Regions from separate parts of the Lysinibacillus sp. FSL K6-0102 genome, predicted to be linked through region 2. Evidence: predicted binding sites of a transcription regulator. Region 2 holds the regulator's gene; the other holds the start of a gene.
What was found. Region 2 encodes LexA, which represses DNA repair genes until DNA is damaged. Its sites were predicted from a motif close to CGAACATATGTTCG; they were not measured.
Positions count from the first base shown of each region.

Region 1: the regulator LexA is predicted to act here: its motif matches at 5,835-5,848, upstream of NYE73_RS14700 (WYL domain-containing protein).

Region 1 is NZ_JBBOPH010000001.1:2,873,152-2,883,654, forward strand. It holds gene NYE73_RS14655 (DUF2268 domain-containing protein) at 1-593, opposite strand, end outside; gene NYE73_RS14660 (hypothetical protein) at 793-1,017, shown strand; gene NYE73_RS14665 (YjcZ family sporulation protein) at 1,269-1,394, shown strand; gene NYE73_RS14670 (hypothetical protein) at 1,755-2,039, shown strand; gene NYE73_RS14675 (GNAT family N-acetyltransferase) at 2,127-2,603, shown strand; gene NYE73_RS14680 (hypothetical protein) at 2,810-3,550, shown strand; gene NYE73_RS14685 (aconitate hydratase) at 3,612-3,965, opposite strand; gene NYE73_RS14690 (YolD-like family protein) at 3,949-4,284, opposite strand; gene NYE73_RS14695 (Y-family DNA polymerase) at 4,297-5,556, opposite strand; gene NYE73_RS14700 (WYL domain-containing protein) at 5,553-5,774, opposite strand; gene NYE73_RS14705 (cupin domain-containing protein) at 6,013-6,669, shown strand; gene NYE73_RS14710 (DUF3231 family protein) at 6,767-7,249, shown strand; gene NYE73_RS14715 (cation-translocating P-type ATPase) at 7,299-9,905, opposite strand; gene NYE73_RS14720 (MFS transporter) at 10,159-10,503, opposite strand, start outside.
Region 2 is NZ_JBBOPH010000001.1:1,257,674-1,268,176, forward strand. It holds gene NYE73_RS05860 (type II secretion system F family protein) at 1-408, shown strand, start outside; gene NYE73_RS05865 (prepilin-type N-terminal cleavage/methylation domain-containing protein) at 462-929, shown strand; gene pilM (type IV pilus biogenesis protein PilM) at 1,042-2,016, shown strand; gene NYE73_RS05875 (PilN domain-containing protein) at 2,016-2,609, shown strand; gene NYE73_RS05880 (hypothetical protein) at 2,606-3,298, shown strand; gene NYE73_RS05885 (prepilin peptidase) at 3,363-4,115, shown strand; gene NYE73_RS05890 (gamma-glutamyl-gamma-aminobutyrate hydrolase family protein) at 4,149-4,871, shown strand; gene lexA (transcriptional repressor LexA) at 4,980-5,597, opposite strand; gene yneA (cell division suppressor protein YneA) at 5,764-6,078, shown strand; gene NYE73_RS05905 (YneB family resolvase-like protein) at 6,075-6,740, shown strand; gene def (peptide deformylase) at 6,769-7,344, opposite strand; gene NYE73_RS05915 (helix-turn-helix transcriptional regulator) at 7,337-7,528, opposite strand; gene NYE73_RS05920 (DJ-1/PfpI family protein) at 7,809-8,342, opposite strand; gene NYE73_RS05925 (GNAT family N-acetyltransferase) at 8,344-8,877, opposite strand; gene NYE73_RS05930 (DUF896 domain-containing protein) at 9,065-9,298, shown strand; gene tkt (transketolase) at 9,425-10,503, shown strand, end outside.

The sequences.
Region 1 (10,503 bases), 1.6 Mb from region 2:
GCAACAGTTGACTTTATACCATCATCCAAAACATTTAGATAAAGCGGGAGGATGATTTTGCCCGCTCCTACTGCGAAGGGTATTCTATTATTGGTTGCTGAAGGGAATACACAAACAGCTACATCGCTTTGAGAGGGTAAGAGGTCTGCGGATTTCAATAGCGATTCTTGAATGAGTTGATTGATTTCTGCTTTATGCGTCTCCATTTTTTCACTCACCATTTGTATTTCTGTTAGCCTGCTAGGAACCGTATTAAGCAGAGTTTCTGCCATATGATAATATTCCCCATTTTCAAAACAATCCTGGTAGATCGGTTGAATAACTTCCTTTTTATACAAATCCAGAGTTTCCGAGCTTGAAAGATTCGGATTCTCTTTGACCTTTTCCATATACGGATAAAACAGTTGATTGGCATGAATGATTTTGTATTTTTGTTTGGTTTGAGGGTGCTCAAATGAGAACACCATCTCTTCATCATCTGTTATTTGCTTTTTCTCATGAAGTTGGCTCTCACTTTTTTCTGTTGGTGTACAGGCAGCAAGCATAAGTAGTAAGAGACCTAGAATAAAGGTGATTCCCTTTTTAAATTTCATCCATTCTCCTCCCAATCGTTAATAACTAAAAATTCTTTATAACCCCATATATAACTTATATTACCATAAAAATAGTAATGAAAGAATGATTGATTTGTCAGTATTTAGTTAGCATCTCCACAAACAGCGTGTATGATTTTGTGAAGGTAAGAACCTCTAGCCACGCCTTTCATATATTATAGTGAAAGGAGTGGCTATTGTGCCTTGGCAACATAAAATTCCGTATTTAATCGGTCAGCCTGTTGGTGTTTCTTTTACAAATGGTCAAGGAACTTCTGGTGTCCTCTGTGGCGTATCAGGAGGAAAACTGCTTGTTCTTGAATATTTGTATCAAAGTCAATTTGCCTTAAAGCAATACGACCTTCATATGATTCATGATGTGAACGGCTTCCCCCCTTGTCATACGCAGCAGCCGTTATACTAAAAAAACATCCTAGAACGGATGTTTTTTTACATCGTGTTGAATACCAAAACAATTAGTAGTATTTGTTTCATTATTCTTGATGCTATACAGGCTAACAACTAACTCAAGCTACTATTCCATCATAATAATAAAGTAAAGCTTGCACCGCTTTATTCCCGAATGAAGGGACAACTCATTTTTTCTCTACTCGCTAATACCCCCCTTTTGTCCAATACATACTTTAAAAGAAAGAAAGAAAGGAGGTGTGTTTCATGAGTTACTGTAATTTCAATAATTACTGTGGCGGGGACAATGGAAGCGGCAATAGCTCTACATTCGTGCTTATTGTTGTACTATTCATCCTTCTTATTATCGTTGGTGCTAGCTTCATGTGTTAATTGATCGTCTCAGGCTTTAGCCTCTGTTCCATTACAGAAGCTAAAGCCTTTTTACCATGAATCGCTACCACAGCTATTCAAATCTCCTCCCCTTTTCGTTTTTTTCTAGCTCATTTATTTTTACTCACAATTAAAAGTTAGTAATTTAGATAGATAACTATCTTAAACCGCTAGCTTCACATAATAATAGTAGTGTAAAGTTCTTGTAACTTTACTTTACACTCCTTTTGGTACTTGGGGTCACTTTCGTCCGAGTGACCCTGTTCTAGCAGCACACATTTAGTTTCTCCTTTTCCCTATCAAGCGGAATCATCGGAACATTCCTACAACAAATTCGTTTTTATAGGAAGGAGGAAAACAATGGGAATTAATTTAAATCTCTGGTCATTTATCTTATCTTTGGGCTGTATTCTATTATTTTTTCTATCAGGTTCAATGAAAGACTTCTTTGACACCTATCTTCATTTCCATCCATTACTGTTGACACTACTCTTGTCTATTGCCTGTTTCTACCTAAGCCTGGTCGGTATGAAAAATGTTAAAAATTTAACGACCTTGCTTCGAGGAATTTTAACAATGGTCATTACACTTATTGTGATGATTAGTATTTCTTTTATTTTACTTTTTGGTACCCTTTTAAGTTAAAATGACCTACCCCCACATTATTTTAATACAAGCCTCCTTGACGAACGTTTGTTCTATGGTTAAACTATTAGAAAAGGAGGCTTTTTTATGCAAGAAACAACGAATATTGAGTTAGTACATTTCTCTGAAAGCTATGTAGAGCAGTTAAATCGTTTTGAATTACCTGAAGAACAACACCAATTTACGGCACTTCCTCAAGAGATTTCAATCGAGAAGGTCGGACAGTATCCAATTGTGATTTTAAGTGGTGGCGTACCTGTCGGCTTTTTTGTGCTTCATGCAACGGACAGAGTCCAACAATATTCTAGTAATCCTCAGGCAATGTTACTAACTGCCCTGTCCATCGACCATCAGCAGCAAGGTAGGGGCTATGCTAAAAAGGCTATGTCTGCACTTGCTGATTTTGTGAAGCAGGAGTTTAAAGAATGTAATGAAGTAGTGTTAGTCGTCAATCATAAAAATATAGCTGCACAGAATTTATATGTCAAAGTAGGCTTTATGGATCATGGAGAAAGAAGAATGGGACCTATTGGTGAACAAATCGTTATGAATTTGCCATTGTAAAGAAATCGTCACTCATTTGCTTTTCAAAATGCGAGGCGTACCTTACAAACAATGGAATTCTATTTTCCCCTACCATCTCTAAGAATTTCATTGTTACACCTCCACTCCCTGGCATATAAGCTTTTCCTTCACGAATTCAACTGCTATGGGGCATGTTTATACAGTATAATAAAGTCAATTAGCTATAGAAAAGGTGGAACTAGACATTGAAAAAAGAGATGTGGCTATGGTTATTAGGAATTTCTCTACTAGCTGGATGTAGTGTTACTGTTCCAAATGAGACAGTAAACACCCCTGCTGAACAGGTCTCATCACAGCTGGAGATACAGCATGAGGCTCCATTGATCGCCGTTTCCGATGATGAGAAGGTGAGATTATTTGCACCAAATGAAGCACAAAATGAAATTACGGAGGTAACTTTAGATATTGATGGTAAGCGGAAAAATTTTGACTGGACAATCCCTGATACAGGAACTAAACCTCAGTTATTCTATACAGATCTGACAAATGATCATAAGGAAGAGGCTGCTATTATTATCCAAACTGGACGAGGGACAGGCCTCAATCACTATGAGATTCATGTGGTAAATGGAGAGGATTTATCGGAGATGAATGTCCAACATTATGAAGACATCGTTGCACATACTATTGAATCAACGATTACGAAAAAAGATGATGGCACATTAGCGATTACGATGAAAGCACAGGGAAAAGAATCTACATTTGATTATGACTTTGATCCAGCACCAGATATCAATCAAGCGCAACTTGCTTTCGGTGGTGTGGTCATTTATACAGTAGAAAATCAAAAAATAATGTTAAATATCCCTGGATCGATTGGCATCTCACCTATTTATGTAGCCGATGTTCGTATTACCTATCAATTTAATCGTATTAACAATGAGTTTCTTGTTGAGCAAATTGATGTGAAACCTATCGAGAAATAAAGCCGCCAAAAGCTGACCACTCCTGCCATCAGCTTTTGGCTTTTTCGTCGTAGACGTAAGCCTAGGCATTGTATAAATGTTTATTCATTAGCTCTTCGACTTGTGTTTTTAACGCTTGATTGGCATAGCGTAGTACCTCATCATTGCCTGCGGTAGCCACCTGCACATCACTAAAATAATCATCAATTCGATGCCAGCCAACTAATCGTATTTTTTGTTGGGCGAGCTGACGTTTTAATTGAAAATAATCTTTGTGTAGCTGCTTTAATAAAGCATCCATAGCAGGTAAAAATACACGCTTCATCTTAAAATGCTCCGCCACTGTTAGATCGTGCTGTAAGGATTTCACAGCTAAATCAAGCAGCAAATATTGATGTAATAATCGTCGTTGCTCTCCATTAATCACATCCATCATCTTCTATACGAGCAGCATAAATGTATCTTAACGGGATGTGCTTCGTTGTGGTAATGGTTTCTAGTAGCAGCTGGTCCTCGTGCATCGCTTGAATGGTACCTCCCCATTGCACATAGTTACCATGTTCCCATATAGTTAACATAATATAGTTATGCTGTGTGAATGCTTGTGTGATTATTTGCTGTAATTCTTCAAGCTCCCATTCAGCATGTTCCCGAGGCAACTCTGTCAACACCTCTTGTTTCCATGCCTTCAAAAGCATTAAATGCTCTGGTAGCATCATCGCTGTCCATTTCATCGTTCCTCTATCTCTTATCATTTTTTCCACTCCTTATGCTAAATGCCCGCCCACTAAGCGATTCCGTGAAATAGCTGTACCAGCGCTGGTATAGGAGGCTGCGCGTAATAAGGCCACCACCCCATATTTTCTACGAATCGCATCCATGACATGACCAATAACCTGTCGCTGGTCCTTACGCTCATCAAATAAATCAAGCTGAATGCTACGCTCTGGCTCTAAGTTTGTCAGTCTAACAGATAATTGACGCGCTGGCTCACCCGCAAAATGCTCATCTAGTAAGTCCAGACAAGTCTGATACATAACAAGGGTCTCATTGGTTGGACTTTCGATGGTTCTTGAGCGATGGAACCCCTTCGTCATCGCATTGCGACTGTAAGAGAGCCCCAAGCTAACAGTCCGCCCGACATAGCCTGCTTCCCGTGTACGTCGCATCACATCCTCACACATTTCTAGGAGTACAACTGCAATATCCTTTCGTGTGTGATAATCCTTCATGAGCATTTGGCCCTTCCCAAAGCTTAATGCCGCATTGTTCACCAATGGCTCACCTAATGTGGAGAGATCAATGCCCCATGCATGGTAATAGTATTGATTACCCATAATACCAAAGCGCTTTTCTAATTCGGCTAAATCGGCATGGGCTAATCCACCGACTGTTTGAATGCCCATCGCATTTAAATTGGCTGCCATCTGTTTCCCAATCCCCCACATATCAGATAAAGGACGCACTGGCCAAAGCTTTGTTGGGACATCGGCATAGGTCCATTTGGCAAAGCCTGTTTTTTTTGCCTCTAAATCTAATGCTAATTTAGCCATCAACATGTTTGGTCCCATGCCAATGGCGGACGGAATGCGAAACTTTTCATAGATGTCTTCCTGAATCAATTTGGCTACCTGCTCAGGCGAACCCCAAAGTTGCTCCGTACCTGTTAGATCTATAAAGCTTTCATCCACACTATAAACATGGATCGCCTCTGGAGGGACATATTGTGCAATCAGACGCGTAATGGCCATGGACATCTCTAGAAAAAAGGACATTTTTGGTTCAAACAACTTAATATCTGGATGTTTGGGAATTTCATAACGCCGATTCCCTGTTTTAATGTTAAATTTTTCTTTCATCACTGGTGATGCAGCCAGCACAATACTGCCAGGTTGTTCAAAATTACCGATGATAGCAATTGGATCTGTCAGCACATCTAGCCCTTCTAGCATGGCAATACAGCTTGCATAAAAGCACTTCATATCAATACAAAAAATATCTTTCTGTGGGAAGTCGTTGTAATTCATATCACCTCAGACTCCCGTTGGGGAATGGGCAGAAGTGCTAGAACATTGTTAATATGAAACGTACGCTTCGCTAGCCTTGTAAAACAAAAGGCGGTAAAGGAATCACCTTTAATGTGGATGATTTTCACGCGCCTTTTCGTAATGGCACCTGATTTCGCTATATACATCATGTGAACGATTTGGTGACGATGCATGGCTTTTATCAACTGTTCTTTCATGTTGAATGCTCCTTTACTGACTCTGTTTGCGTTCATGTTGAACAGAGTTTTTGATAACTAAGAACAAACGTTTGTGTTTTTATTATACGCACGTATGTTCTGAAATAGAAGTGGTAATTTTAGCTAATTTTTTCCAGACAGAGGCTGACTGTAGCTAGGCATTTGTGTAAGTCTAGAAGTACCTAAAACATAATCTATGATGATGAATAGCTCAATTTATATGAGAAAGGATGTAAGTATCAGCTCAAATATCGATTATAACTCCCCTTCTGCAGCGTTCACTTTTGATGTCAATAAAAGTACGCTTTTTAAAAAAGACTCCCGAAATTACATTAATATTCTCGGTGTGGAACAATTAAATACATTAGAAAATACATCTTTGCTTGATATTTTTTTAAGTAAAGACAATGTCATCGAGCCACATTACCATCAAAATGCTGCAGAGCTTGTCTATTGTATTGCAGGAGCAGCAACGGTTTCTATATTGAATCCCTTTACCAAGAAAATTCAAAACTATCCTATCAAGCCTGGGCAGGTTGCGAATGTACCACAGGGCTGGTGGCATTATGAAGTAGCCACAGAAGATGACACGCATCTACTTGCTATTTTTGATGCGCCAACGCCAGAGGTCATTTTAGGCTCTGATATCTTAAAATTCACACCAGCCAATATTATGGCCCATACGTATTGTTTAGATGAAGAACAATGGAAGAAAACGATTGCACCGATTGTTCCTACGACTTATATCGGACCAGCAAAAGGCTGCAATCGTGTCCAATCAGCAACCGATCAAGCCCCTTATAAACCAACCATGCCACAGCAATATATGAAACCATGTCCATACCCTTATCCCTATCGTTACCCTCCTATGTACCCTTATGGCACCTACTATTAGCGACCTCTTATACATTTTTTATTGTAAAAGATGAATAGAATGTCATTTACTGCTACATCCTAATCTTAAATCAACCTAAGAGTTAGGAAGTGTCAGGATGACAATGATAAATGAAAATCTAGCATCGCTACGATTTAAGGAGGTTTTCAAGCTTTGGTCACAGCTTGGGATCAATCAAGGCTATATTGCTTCCAGTCATGCTTTTTTTAAGCATACGCGTGATAAAAACTTAAAAATCCTTACATTGGAATTTATTCAATGTTTAAAAGAGGAAAATAAACAGCTAACACTGCTATTAAAGGAAAACGGTGTGCTGGCACCAACAGCATCGATAGAATACAGTAAAATGAAAATAACGGATATTCGTGGGAAATCTTTCATTAATGATGGCGAAATAAGTGCTATTTTATCGATGAATATTGCCTCTTCTTTGATTGCCGTAAGCCAAGCTTTAGAGCTGGCAGTAAAGAAAACACATCTAACCAAATATAGTGAACTCCATATGCGTTATGCGCTACTTGGAGCGAGATTGATTGACCTAAGTAAGAGTAAAGGCTGGTTATTAGCCTCTACACACTAAAAAGAAGCCTCCGTTTTAATAACTAACGGAAGCTTCTTTTTTTTAATCTTTATCGATTTCTCACGAACAGTAGCTTATACCATTGATTGACTAGGAATGGTAACACCGATAGGCTATAAATAAAGCCTAGCTGTGCTGGTGTTAATGGAGCTACCTCAAAGACCGTTGTAAGCATCGGCATAAATAAGACCATGTGTAAACTTAGCACACCAATGATAAAGGCGAACCACGTATATTTATTCGAAAATACACCAATCGCAAAGATGGATTGTTTGGATCGAGAATTAAAGCCATGCACTAACCTTGACAGGCATAGTGTTGTAAAGGCCATCGTGCTTGCTGTTAACGTATCGCCTGTCGATAAACCGATTTGAAACGCAATAATGGTGGAGATGGCGATTAATATCCCTTCAAGCACAACTTGTGTGGTAAATTTTTTATTTAATAAAGGAGTATGAATGTTTCTAGGCTTGTCCTTCATTGTTTTCTTATTATTTGGCTCTAAACCGATGGCAATAGCAGGCAGACTATCTGTTAATAAGTTGATGAATAGAAGATGGACAGGTGCAAAAGGAACAGGTAAGCCCAGAACCGTTGCATATAACACGACAAAAATAGCGCCTGCATTTCCAGATAATAAGAACAGAATGGCATTTTTAATATTTGTATAGATGCTACGGCCATTGGCGATTGCTTTAACAATTGTTGAAAAATTGTCATCCGTTAAAATCATGGATGAGGCATCTTTTGCAACCTCTGTGCCTGTTACGCCCATAGCCACCCCAATATCTGCTTGCTTCAAAGCAGGTCCATCATTGACACCGTCTCCTGTCATGGCAACCACATGTCCTTTATCCTGCCATGCTTTAACAATTCGAATTTTTTGGGCTGGTGTCACACGGGCATAAACAGAATAATCCTGTACTTTCTCTTGCAGCTCTTGATCAGTTAAGCCTTCGAGCGCATGTCCCTCTATAGCTTCAGCTGGATTTTGCAAAATACCAATTTGTTCGGCAATCGCGGTTGCTGTAATTTTATGGTCTCCTGTAATCATGACGGGTTTAATACCTGCCTTTATACAGCTTTCCACAGCCTCTTTCGACTCTTTTCTTGGAGGGTCCATCATCGCTACTAAGCCGACAAAGATTAAATCTCGTTCCGCTCGTGGATCGACTTTTTGTAGAGGCAATACCTCCTTATAAGCAATGGCTAACACCCTTAAACCATTCATAGAAAAATCACGATTCACCGCCTCGATTTTCTGGCGATGCTGCGGGGTTATCTCAAAAATACCTGTTGATGTTTTGATTCGTGTCACTTTTGGTAAGAGTACATCCAGAGCCCCTTTGGTAATCATGATGGGCTGCTTGTCCATCTGATTGACAGTGCTCATAAGCTTCCTCGTCGAATCAAATGGAATTTCAGCCAATCGTGGATATTGCTCACGTATCTTCAATTCATCTAACCCATACTGTTTCCCCAATTTCACGAGCGCAATTTCTGTAGGATCACCAATTTCTTTGTGGTCACGCTCGACAGCGTCACTACATAAAAGCGCTTTTACCATTAGTTCTTTTTCCACTGGATTTATTGGATTGAGCCAATCATGAGGAATTTTCTTCTGGTCCACAAAAACTTCCTGTACCACCATTTTATTTTCTGTTAAAGTACCTGTTTTATCAGAACAGATGACCGATACACTCCCCAAGCTTTCCACAGCATAAAGCTTGCGGATGATCGCATTTTCCTTTGCCATCTTTTGGGTGCCAAAAGCTAATACGATGGTCACGATAGAACTTAAAGCCTCAGGGATAGCCGCCACAGCAAGAGATACAGCAAACATAAAGGATTCTACTAAGGCTCGTCCTCGGATAAGATCAATCGTAAAGATTGCTAAACAAATCAGCGTAATCCCTAAGGCTAATTTTTCACCGAATTGATCGAGACTAATTTGTAATGGCGTTTTCTTTTCCTTTGCTGTATCGAGTAAATTCGCAATTTTTCCGATTTCCGTCTGCATCCCAATTGCCGTAACCATCACGATGCCACGTCCATTGGTCACAAAGCTTCCTGAGTACACCATATTTTTCTTATCCGCAATGGTGATATTCTGCTTCCGAATAGGGTCTGTACTTTTTGCCACAGCAATTGATTCGCCTGTAAGAGAGCTTTCGTTGATGTGTAAATTATGGCTTTCTAGTAGTCTTCCATCCGCATTAATATAATCTCCCGCCTCCAACATCAGAAGGTCCCCTACTACAATTTCTTCAGAAGGAATTTCTACTAGTTGATTATGACGCATGACCTTGGCAATGGGAGAGGTCAATGCTTTTAGATTATCTAATGATTGTTCAGCCTTCACATGCTGCACTGTACCTAAAATGGCATTTAAAATAACCACGATCATGATCACAATGGTGCTTTCTACTTCTCCTAGTAGAAAGGAAACGAAGGCAGCAACGAGTAAAATGATGACCAATAAATCTTTGAATTGGCCCATAAAAACAGCCAACGTACTTGTCTTTTTCCCTTCCTCTAATACATTATAGCCATAGACTTGTTGCCTCTTTTGGACGTCATCATCAGTCAAACCTTGCGTGGTGACGTTCAATATCTTCATGACTTCAGCAGTTGATTGTTGATGATATTCAGTCATTGAGTTCTCCTTCCATTTACAAGATTTGAAAGTCTCCTACTATTTTTCTTAAAAATAATATTCGCTCTTAAAATCTCAAACTCCTCAAATCTGTAAATTCATTAACTACAACAATCTATTCCATAGGTAATTAGAGTATGCTAAGAAACCATAGAGAATTTAATTTTAGGAAGTGTACGAAAATAGATTCATGCAAACCAATTAAAAAGGTATTGGGATGGCTTTCCCAATACCTTTCAGGGCTATCGTTCGATTATGAATGATGATGTGCTGACTGATAATCTACGTGCTGCTCCTGTCCAAGAGGTGCCCTTTTAATAGAAAAGATCGCGCAGCCTAATGCACAAAGAACTAGAATCGTACCAAAGCTAGCTAGGTGCATAACAGAACCTGTCCAAGCAAACATTGCGCCACCAACTGCTGATCCGATAGAAATACCAATTTGCAGGGCAGCTGTATTTAAGCTTTGCTGAATATCCGATGATTGAGGATCCGCCTGAATTAAGTAATTTTGTAATGGCGGTGTCAGTGCCCAGCTCAACGCACCCCATAAAACCGTAAATACTAAAAACAGTGGAAGGGCAATAATTGTATAAGG
Region 2 (10,503 bases):
ATTATTGCGAGAATGACAAGAACCTTGTCAACACTCTTTAGCAGCTCCGTACCAATCTTACAAGCCTTAACAATTGTCGAAAAGGTTGGTGATAATCCGGTAATGGGGAAAGTAGTACTGGAAGCGCGCGATAATTTAGAAAAGGGTGGCACATTATCAGAGCCACTTGAAAAAAGCTGGCTATTTCCACCGCTTGTAACACAAATGACATCAATTGGCGAGAAAACAGGGTCCTTGGATTACATGCTCGAAAAGATCGCTGATTTTTATGAAGAGGAAGTAAACCGTGCCGTCGATACCATGAAGTCACTCATTGAGCCTTTAATGATTGTGGTACTGGCTCTAGTTGTAGGAGTCATCGTTGCGGCTATATTCTTACCAATGTTCCAACTATATGAAAATATGTAAAAAGGAAGTTTGTGTAATTACACTTCAAATATTATTTTAAGGAGGAATCTATCATGTTCAAAAAATTAAAAAATGGAAGAATAGCAAAAAATGAAAAGGGTTTAACATTAATTGAGCTTTTAGCTGTTATAGTTATTTTAGCTATTATCTCCGCAATAGCAATTCCTGCAATTGGAAATATTATTGAAAATACACGTTATAACGCAGCAAAAGCGGATGCGATTAATGTTCTAAATGCAGCAAATCTATATTTTACTGATGAGCCAGATCAATCTTCAGTTACAGTATCTACATTAAAAACAGAAAAATATTTAGATAATGCAGGTAAACTTGAAAGTGTTGCTACAACTGCTACAGTTACTAAAGGAAGCCCCAACTCATTAACTGCTACGAATGTTCCATATAGTGGTACTACAAAAACTATTACATTTACAGGAGCAACATTACAATCTATCAATGGAGACAAACAAAAACCTAGTAAGGGAACAGTAACTGCAATTACAGCAACGGTAGCGCCATAATCAGTCCTCCCAACCCACTCAGAAGCGCAAAAAAATTTGCGTTTCTGGCTGGGAAATGGATGACTAATTGAAAAAATCAATTATACTGAATAGGATAAGGAGGTCTTTTCACATGTTTAAGAGAAAAAGAAAGTCGCATGTTTCGATTGAACTGAAGGATTATGTGCTGCGTGCGATTGTGGCGAAAGGACCAGAGCCTAATCAGTGGCAGGGCTATGAATACCCTTTAGCAGCTGGAATCGTTGAAAATGGAACTATTATCGATGAGGTAGCTCTTTTTGAGGTGATTAAAGAGCAAGTAATGAAATGGACAGGGAAAAAACAGGCTGTTCGTATGTTTGTCCCTGATACGACGGTTCTATTAAAAAACTTTGAGCACCCTAAAGATGTAAAGCCTCAGGAATTACGAGGATATGCTGAAATGGAATTGGGACATTCTATTCATTTACCATTTCAAGACCCTTTAATTGATGTGTATGATGCAGATGCCGAGGACGGCAAGGCTATCTTATTTGCTGCACCTTCTGAAGAGATTACGAAACTAGTAGGGATGCTGTTAGATGTTTCATTAGAACCCGAAGCTGCCGATATTCGTGCGCTTTGTAATATACGTTTATTAGAGCACATGTCCTTATTAATGCCTAATAAAACATATTTAATTGCAGAATGGTCGATTAATGAACTCTCTATCAGTATTTTTTCCAATGGCCAAGTGGAGTTTTTGCGCTATCAAACCATTGAAGTAGATATGACGCAATGGCTGGGGAAGAAAGAGAATGAGTTTAGCTATCAATTTATTTATAATGGCGAATCAGAGAATTATCAAATGGTCGTAATGGATCAGGTTCTAGAGATTGATCGGATGATGAATTTCTTTAAGTTTTCTTTACATAAAGGTGAAAAAACAGTGGATGAAATTATCATGCTTGGCGATAACCCACTATTGAAATCAATTGGGAACTTACTCGCTTCTAATTTAGAACCACCACTAAGGGTTGTCGATGGGAAAAAAATTGAGAAATCGTTTCCGCGCTTTAAGCGAGAATTTTCAACGTTGCTTGGCTTAGCTTTGAAGGAGGTTCGTTAATGGTTCCAGATATAAACCTCTTACCACAACTTGAAAAAAGAACAACCTCTCCCAAGCTTTTTTATAGCTTGGTGATTGTCATTGTGGGACTTATTGTAGCGTATTTACTTTTTTTATTTTTTACATCCAAAAGTGAATTGTCACGATTGACTGCAGAGGAACAGGCATTAACAACACAGCTTGATCAATTGCAGCAAGAGCTAGACGCACGACAAAATGTCGATCAGGGTTCGTTGGAAGAGTCAGTAACTTTTATTCAAAGCGTTTCTTATCCTGTAACACCGTTAATTGATGAAACAAAAACTTTATTACCAACTCATTCCTATTTACGTAGCTATGTTTTCGGAGAGAACTCGGTGAATATTGAAGTGGATTTTGAAACGATGACAGATATATCGAAATATGTGGAGCGACTTTTAATGAGTAGCTATTTTACAGATGCTCAAATTAACACTGTCTCAAACTTTGAAATAGAGCTAGGTGAACAAAGGGTGTTAACACCCCAACAAAAATTTAAAGAAGTACCGCGGTATTCAGTGTCCATTACAGCGACAATCGATTTTATGTATTTAGCTGGAGGACGACGCTCATGAATAAATTAACGAGTAGTAAAAATTCATCTATGATCTTGTTACTGGCGCTGATAGCTGCTATTTTATTTGCGCTGTATTATTATTTGCTTTCACCAAAATTGGATGAAGTGAATGAAAAAGAGAGGAATGTATTGCAGGTGCAGCAAGAATTAGCTAGTGTCAAAGAACAACTAGCACAATTAGACAAAGAGCAGGGACAGCCTACTATCAATATATTAGCCTTAAGACAAAAGCTACCTGCAACAAGAGCCGTTGAAAAGATTATTCTTGATTTAGCTGAGATTGAAGAGGTGACAGGAACTCGTATACTGTCTTTAACTGTTCAAGGTGAGGACGGCACTGTGACACCTTCAGATGTATCGAATGATCTTAATATGTTGGAGCAGGCTGAAGCAGAGGTCAATGGTGATCAGGAGAACAAGGAGACTACTACACCAATTGCATCTCTTTCGAAGGACTCTTTACCAACTAATTTAAAGCTTGTTACTTTTATATTAGAGGTGGGTGCGCTTGATTTTAATTCTCTTGAAAGCTTTTTACAGGAGGTTGAACAATTAGAGCGTGTCATGAAAACCGATAAGATTGAATTTAAATTGCCTGGAGAGCAGGCACAGCTTGAGAAAGATGCAGATCTTACGTTAAAGGCAACAGTGCAAGTGACAACGTTCTATTACGAAGAACAACAATAACTTTATTGATAGGCGCACCATACTGCATTTGTATGGGCGCCTATTGGTTTAGGAGGACATAAAATTGGAAATGGCTTATACGATCTTTATTTTTTTATTTGGACTTGTCTTTGGCTCTTTTTATAATGTAGTTGGCTTACGTGTACCACAGAAGGAGTCGATTGTACATCCTCCTTCACATTGTCCAAAATGTCAGAGACGACTGACGGCGCTTGATTTAGTACCAGTTTTGTCTTATGTATTTTTAGGAGGAAAATGTCGTGGTTGTGGCAATAAAATTTCTTGGGTTTACCCAGTCATAGAATTAATGACAGGTGTATTATTTGCCTTTGCTTATGGGCAGTTAGGCTGGGGCATAGAATTGATAGTAGCACTCTTTTTTATCTCCTTATTAGTTATTATCGTTGTATCAGATTTAGCCTATATGCTAATTCCAGATAAGGTGTTAGTATTCTTTTTACCTTTGCTAGCTATTGGACGAGTGCTGTCACCATTAACACCGTGGTGGGACTCTCTTGTGGGTGCTGTGGTTGGGTTTGGCATATTATATATCATTGCTGTGCTATCAAACGGTGGCATGGGTGGAGGCGATATTAAATTATTCTTTTTAATTGGTCTCGTTCTGGGTACGATTGATACACTGTTAACGCTATTTTTAGCTGCAGTTATTGGTATGATTGTCGGGATTACCATGTTATCGAAAAACAAACAGGGGAGAAAAACACCCATTCCGTTTGGGCCATCTATTGCATTGGCCGCAGTTATTGTTTATTTCTATGGCGATGTATTAATTAATTGGTATCTAGGCTTTTGGTAATTGTGCAATTTTCAAGAATTTGGAGGGAAGCAAGTGAAACCGATTATTGGTATTACAGCCTTTGTTGAGGATGATTTATCCTCTCGATTAAATGCTGCTTACAGTAAAAGCATCATTGAAGCAGGTGGAATTCCACTGATTATTCCAATTGGAGTAGAAGAAGAGGCAGCCCAGATTTTAGCCCTTACAGACGGTTTATTATTATCTGGTGGTCATGATGTGCACCCATTTCTATTCGGGGCTGAGCCTTCATTAAAGCTTGGAAAAATTCATCCAGCGCGAGATACGATTGAGTTAGCATTGATTGAAGCCGCATTCCAACGTAAGATGCCTATTTTCGGGATCTGTCGAGGAATTCAAATACTAAATGTTGCATTAGGTGGTACCTTATATCAGGATATTGATAGTGATCACTTTAGTACCAAGTTACTCCAACATATGCAGCAATCAGGTAGAGCTGTAGCTACCCATTCTGTACAGGTTATTGCTGACAATCTATTAGCGACTATCGTTGAACAAGAGAAAATAGCAGTGAATTCATTTCATCATCAAGCGGTGAATGTTTTAGCAGAAAAATTAAAAGTAGCGGCAAAATCTAACGACGGTATTATCGAAGCGGTAGTTCATGAGGAGATGCCATTTTGCTTAGCTGTTCAGTGGCATCCTGAGGAACTAGCCATAGCAGGAGATGAGAGTGCTCAAAAGCTATTTTCAGCCTTTATTGAAGCGAGCTTAAAATTTAAGAAGGAAGTTTAGAAGAGGCATTGTACAAAGAATCCAATCGTATGTGGATTCTTTTTTTGGCGTAAAAAAGAGGATACATGCTCTTAGAAGGAACATAATCCTCAAAATCTGCTTTAATCGTTAATGTACACGTCTGTAAAGACCTACAACTTGTCCTAAAATAGAAACTTGATCGACTATAATTGGTTCCATAGAAGAATTTTCAGGCTGTAAACGGAAATGGTTTTTCTCTTTAAAGAAACGTTTTACAGTTGCTTCATCCTCAGCTGTCATAGCTACAACAATATCCCCATTATTAGCTGTTGCCTTTTGTTTTACAATGACTAAATCTCCATCTAAAATCCCAGCTTCAATCATTGATTCCCCCATGATTTCTAGCATGAACAATTGATCTTCACTTGTGCCATACGTATCGGGTAATGGGAAGTATTCTTCAATATTTTCAATTGCTGTAATTGGAGAACCAGCTGTAACTTTCCCGACAAGTGGGACATGGATCACCTGTTGTTTTTGAATGGATTCTTCAGGCTCTAAAATTTCAATTGCGCGTGGCTTTGTTGGATCTCGACGAATAAAGCCTTTTTGTTCTAATCGAGCTAAATGTCCATGAACAGTTGAACTGGAAGCAAGTCCAACTGCTTCACCAATTTCACGTACTGATGGTGGATATCCTTTAGCTCGTACCTCTTCCTTAATGAAAGCTAAAATGTCCTCTTGTCTTTTCGAAACTTTTTTCATGAGTGCTCACCTCTTTTTTCTAAAATCATTCTTCTTATTTGATAGTATAACAGAATGCGAACATGTATGCAAACATAGGTTCGAAAAGTGTTTGACAAAAACGTTTGTTCGCTTTATTATGGGAACATACATTCCGAACAAACATTCTTAAAAAGGGGTAATGATTATGACATGGTTTAAGAAAAACACACATATCTCAATCTTAATAGGAGCTTGTTTATTATTTGCAGCATACCTTTACATTACTGATCCAGGAAAAGTTAGTTACGCAGAAATTCAAATCGAACATGGGGATAGCTTGTGGTCGTTAGCCGAGCAATATCGTGGTAAGATGAGTACTGATGATTGGATAAAGCTTGTAAAAACTGAAAATGAACTAGCAGATATTAAAATTGTAGCGGGAAAATCTCTAGTTATTCCTGTAGTGAGTGATCAAGCCAGTCCCATCAATACTATCGAAATTGCGAGAAATGAACAATGATAAATAATCAACTATCGGCTGTTGTCTATTGTCGCGTAAGTACTGAAAAAGAAACACAAAGCTCCTCATTAGAGCGCCAGCAGGAAGAGTTGCTGCGCTATGCTAAAGAGCAAGGCTATGCGGTGAAGGGCGTGTTTAAAGATCAACATAGTGGCTATGATGTAGAACGTGAAGGCTTGCTAGAAATGCTTGATTTTATAAAAGATAAGAACATTAATGCTCTTTTTGTCCAAGATGAAACTCGTTTAGGACGAGGCAATGCAAGGATGGCTGTATTACATTTATTACAAAAGTCAGCAACTGATGTTTTTTCTATGCGTGATGCAGGCCCAGTCCAATTAAATGAAATGGATACGATGCTGCTTGAAATTTTAGCGATTGTAGAGGAATATCAGCGTAGAATCCATAATGCTAAAATTCGACGAGGTATGCGACGTGCTGTAGAAAACGGTTATCGTCCAGAAAATAATTTATCGAATCGAGGTAATCCGCAGGGGCAGGAGCGAAAAGATCTACCTGTAGAGGAAATTGTGAAGCTACGCAAACGTGGATTTACCTTTGAAGAAATTTCTATAACGCTTAGAGGGTTAGGCTTTGAGGTAAGTAAGGCGACAGTACATCGTCGTTTCCAAGAGCACCAAGAAAGATTAGCAGGAAAATAATATTCCTGCTAATTTTTTTTGTAAAAAACTACTGAAGGGAAGAAAAGCTTTCGATGATAACATGATTTGGCAATTGGAAAGGGTACTCTTTATTTATTCGGTCATAAAACATGATGCCATTTAAATGATCGATTTCATGCTGTACAACGATGGCCCCGTAGCCCTGTAACTGTACAATGATTTCATGTCCATCGATGTCGTAAGCTTTGACTTTAATTCTCTCATATCTCGGTACAAAACCAGGGACAGGTCGATTTACAGATAGACAGCCTTCTCCTTCCGGTAGATAAATCATATTAAGGGAATGACTCATTATTTTAGGGTTAATCAGCATCATTTCTTGGTCATCAAAGAGTACAACAAACATTCGTTTATCTACGCCAATTTGATTAGCAGAGAGTCCACTTCCAGGGCGAAGCTTATATTTTTTTGCTAGCGTTTGATTTTGGCTATTTTTCAGATATTGCAGCATGGCTAGGAGGGTATTTCGGTCCTCATTTGTCACTGGTATCGACACTTCTTGAGTTTGTTTTCTTAAAATTGCCGAGTGTTCTTTCACAAAATCCTTCATTGTAATCATATAATCCGGGTGAAATTTAGTCATAGATAAACACCTCATCAATACGGCTATTGAGAACCTTAGCAATCTTAAAAGCTAATTCTAGGGTCGGATCATATTTATCATTTTCAATACTATTAATGGTCTGTCTCACAACTCCACACTCTTTTGCAAGAGCAGCTTGTGTTATGCCTAATTTTTTTCTTAAAATTTTGATGATGTTCTTCAGAAAGATCCCTCCATTTTGTCCAAAGTATTAGACATATATCGTAAGACAAGAATTAAAAAATGTCCAACTAATTGGACATTTTTTGGTGTGAAAAACAAAACAGTCAATTGAAGGGGAGAAATTGATTTCCGGTGCAGGCTGCTTGCTTTCCTGTGGCACGCTGACGGAACGGAAATCACCCCACAGCCTTGTTAAAAGTTCTCATTCTACTAATGACATCATCTTTTTTCAACAACATGAAATGCCCGATTAATTGGACATTTGGGTTTTAAATCATCACTTAATACCAATTTTCATCAAAATTTAGCTTTAACGCATGCCCGAAACAAATACCGAAAGGAATAAAACCTCTTCCTCTTGCTGTAATGATATTTCCATCTTGTACCACTAGTTCATCTGAATAGTTATGAAGTTCAAAGCACCCTAACTGCTCCATGCCATCTAAAGGTAGTCCTACTGTATATTTTTTGTTCTTTAAGACCCCTGCTTTTGCTAATAGGTAAGGGGAGCTAGAAATACTTGCAATCATTCCTCCTTTTGCAGATAGATGACGAATGAAATCTAGTAAGCTCTCTTCAAGTTGTAATGTAGAAATATCCATACAGCCTGGTAATAGTAGACTATCAATATCGTCAAGCTCTACCTCATTCACGGATAAATCAGCTATACAATTTAAACCAGATTCTCCTCTGATAGGTTTGGTATTCGATCCAAGTGTGATGATGGGTTTACCGCCTTGCATTAATATGGACAAAGCAACACTCAATTCATATTCACTAAATTGTGGGTATAATAACACCGCAGTTTTCTTCATTTCATACACCTCTTACCTTTAGATTGTTCCATTCTTCCTCTAAAATAGCGTAATAGTATTCATCCCACCAAGTCTCTCCATGAGGAATGCATTTTTTGAAAAATCCTTCTTGGCGCATTCCGATTTTTTCCATGACTCGGTAAGAAGCGATATTTTCTGGCTGGCATGTGGCAATAATTCGATGAAGTTTCATTTTATTAAAGCCGTGATCTAATAGGGCCTTAGCAGCTTCAGAAGCATAGCCATGATTATGATAGGCAGGATTCATAACCCATCCAATTTCATACGTATGGTCACCAAAGTATTTGTGGAAAACAAGATGACCAATGACTCGCTGTTGTTCACGTAAAACAATGGCGAAATGTTTTGCTTGCTCGTTGCTATTCTCTGTTACGAAATTTTGAACCTGATCTTCATTCAACACACCCTCTGGCATATAGTGCATGACCGTTTTGTCGGACATATAGCTATAAACAGCCTGCCAATCTTGGGCTTCAAATGTTCGAATAAGTAGTCTAGATGTTGTGATGTTCATGATAGCTCCTCCTATTATCTATCAAATTTTTCCTTTTATTATTAGTTATACACCTCTAACTTCTGGAAGTCATGTAAATAATGGCTAAGAAGTGTTTTTAAGGGTTGGTATAACTGCATTTTAAGGGAAACCATGCTATACTTTGCATACTGAGGTCATTAAGCTAGGTACTGAAAGGTGTGTAACCATGTTATCAAAGGAAAAAATTAACCGAATTAATGAATTATCTGCTAAAGCAAAAAGCGGACAATTAACAGAGGAAGAAGCAAAGGAGCGAACAGCGCTTCGCAAGGAGTATTTAGATACGTTTAGAGCAACGATGCGAGATACGATTGAAAACGTTAAAGTGGTAGATGCAGAAGGAAATGATGTAACTCCTGAGAAGGTAAAACAAGCACAAAAAAATAAATTTCTAAATTAATGTGACACAATTCAATAAAGTATGTATGAAAACGCAAATAGTATAACAAAAGCATTGTTTTCTAAAGCAATGTTGACTAAACTGTAAAAGAACAATATATAGGACGAGAAAGGATGTCACAATATAATGACTCAACACGCGGATCTTTTAGCTATTAATGCTATCCGAACTTTGTCAATCGATGCTATTGAAAAAGCAAATTCTGGTCACCCAGGTTTACCAATGGGAGCAGCGCCAATGGCTTATACGCTTTGGACAAAACAATTACGCCATAATCCAGCAAATCCAAAATGGTTTAACCGTGATCGTTTTGTACTATCAGCAGGTCATGGCTCAATGCTTTTATACAGCTTACTTCACCTTGGAGGCTATGGTTTACCAATGGAAGAAATTCAAAACTTCCGCCAATGGGATTCATTAACACCAGGACATCCTGAATATGGTCATACAGTAGGGGTAGAGGCAACAACTGGTCCTCTTGGACAAGGAATCGCTATGACTGTTGGTATGGCAATGGCTGAGCGCCATTTAGCCGCTACTTACAATAAACCAGGTCATGACATTGTTGACCACTACACATTTGCGTTATGTGGCGATGGTGACTTAATGGAAGGTGTTGCAGCAGAGGCGATTTCATTAGCTGGTCACTTAAAACTTGAAAAATTAATCGTACTTTACGATTCTAATGATATTTCTTTAGATGGTGACTTAGAAAAGTCATTTTCAGAAAACGTTCAAAAACGCTTTGAATCTTATGGTTGGAATTATTTAAAAGTGGCAGATGGTACAGATGTAGATGCTATTAATGCAGCCATTGAAGAAGCCAAAAAATCTACTGGCAAGCCAACATTAATTGAAGTGAAAACAGTGATTGGTTTTGGTTCTCCAAATAAATCTGGTAAAGCAGATTCTCACGGTGCACCACTTGGTACAGATGAAGTTGTCTTAACGAAGGCTGCCTATGAGTGGGCACATGAACCATTCCAAATTCCTGCAGAAGTTTACGATACATTTAATGCGGCTGCTGAGGTGCAAGGCGCACAACCAGAGGAAGCTTGGAATGCAAAATTTGCTGCATACAAAGAAGAATTCCCAGCGTTAGCAGCTCAATTTGAGAAAGCGATGAATGGTGAATTACCAGAAGACTTTGCTTCTGAGTTACCTGTATATGAAGCTGGTAAATCTGTAGCAACTCGTTCTTCTTC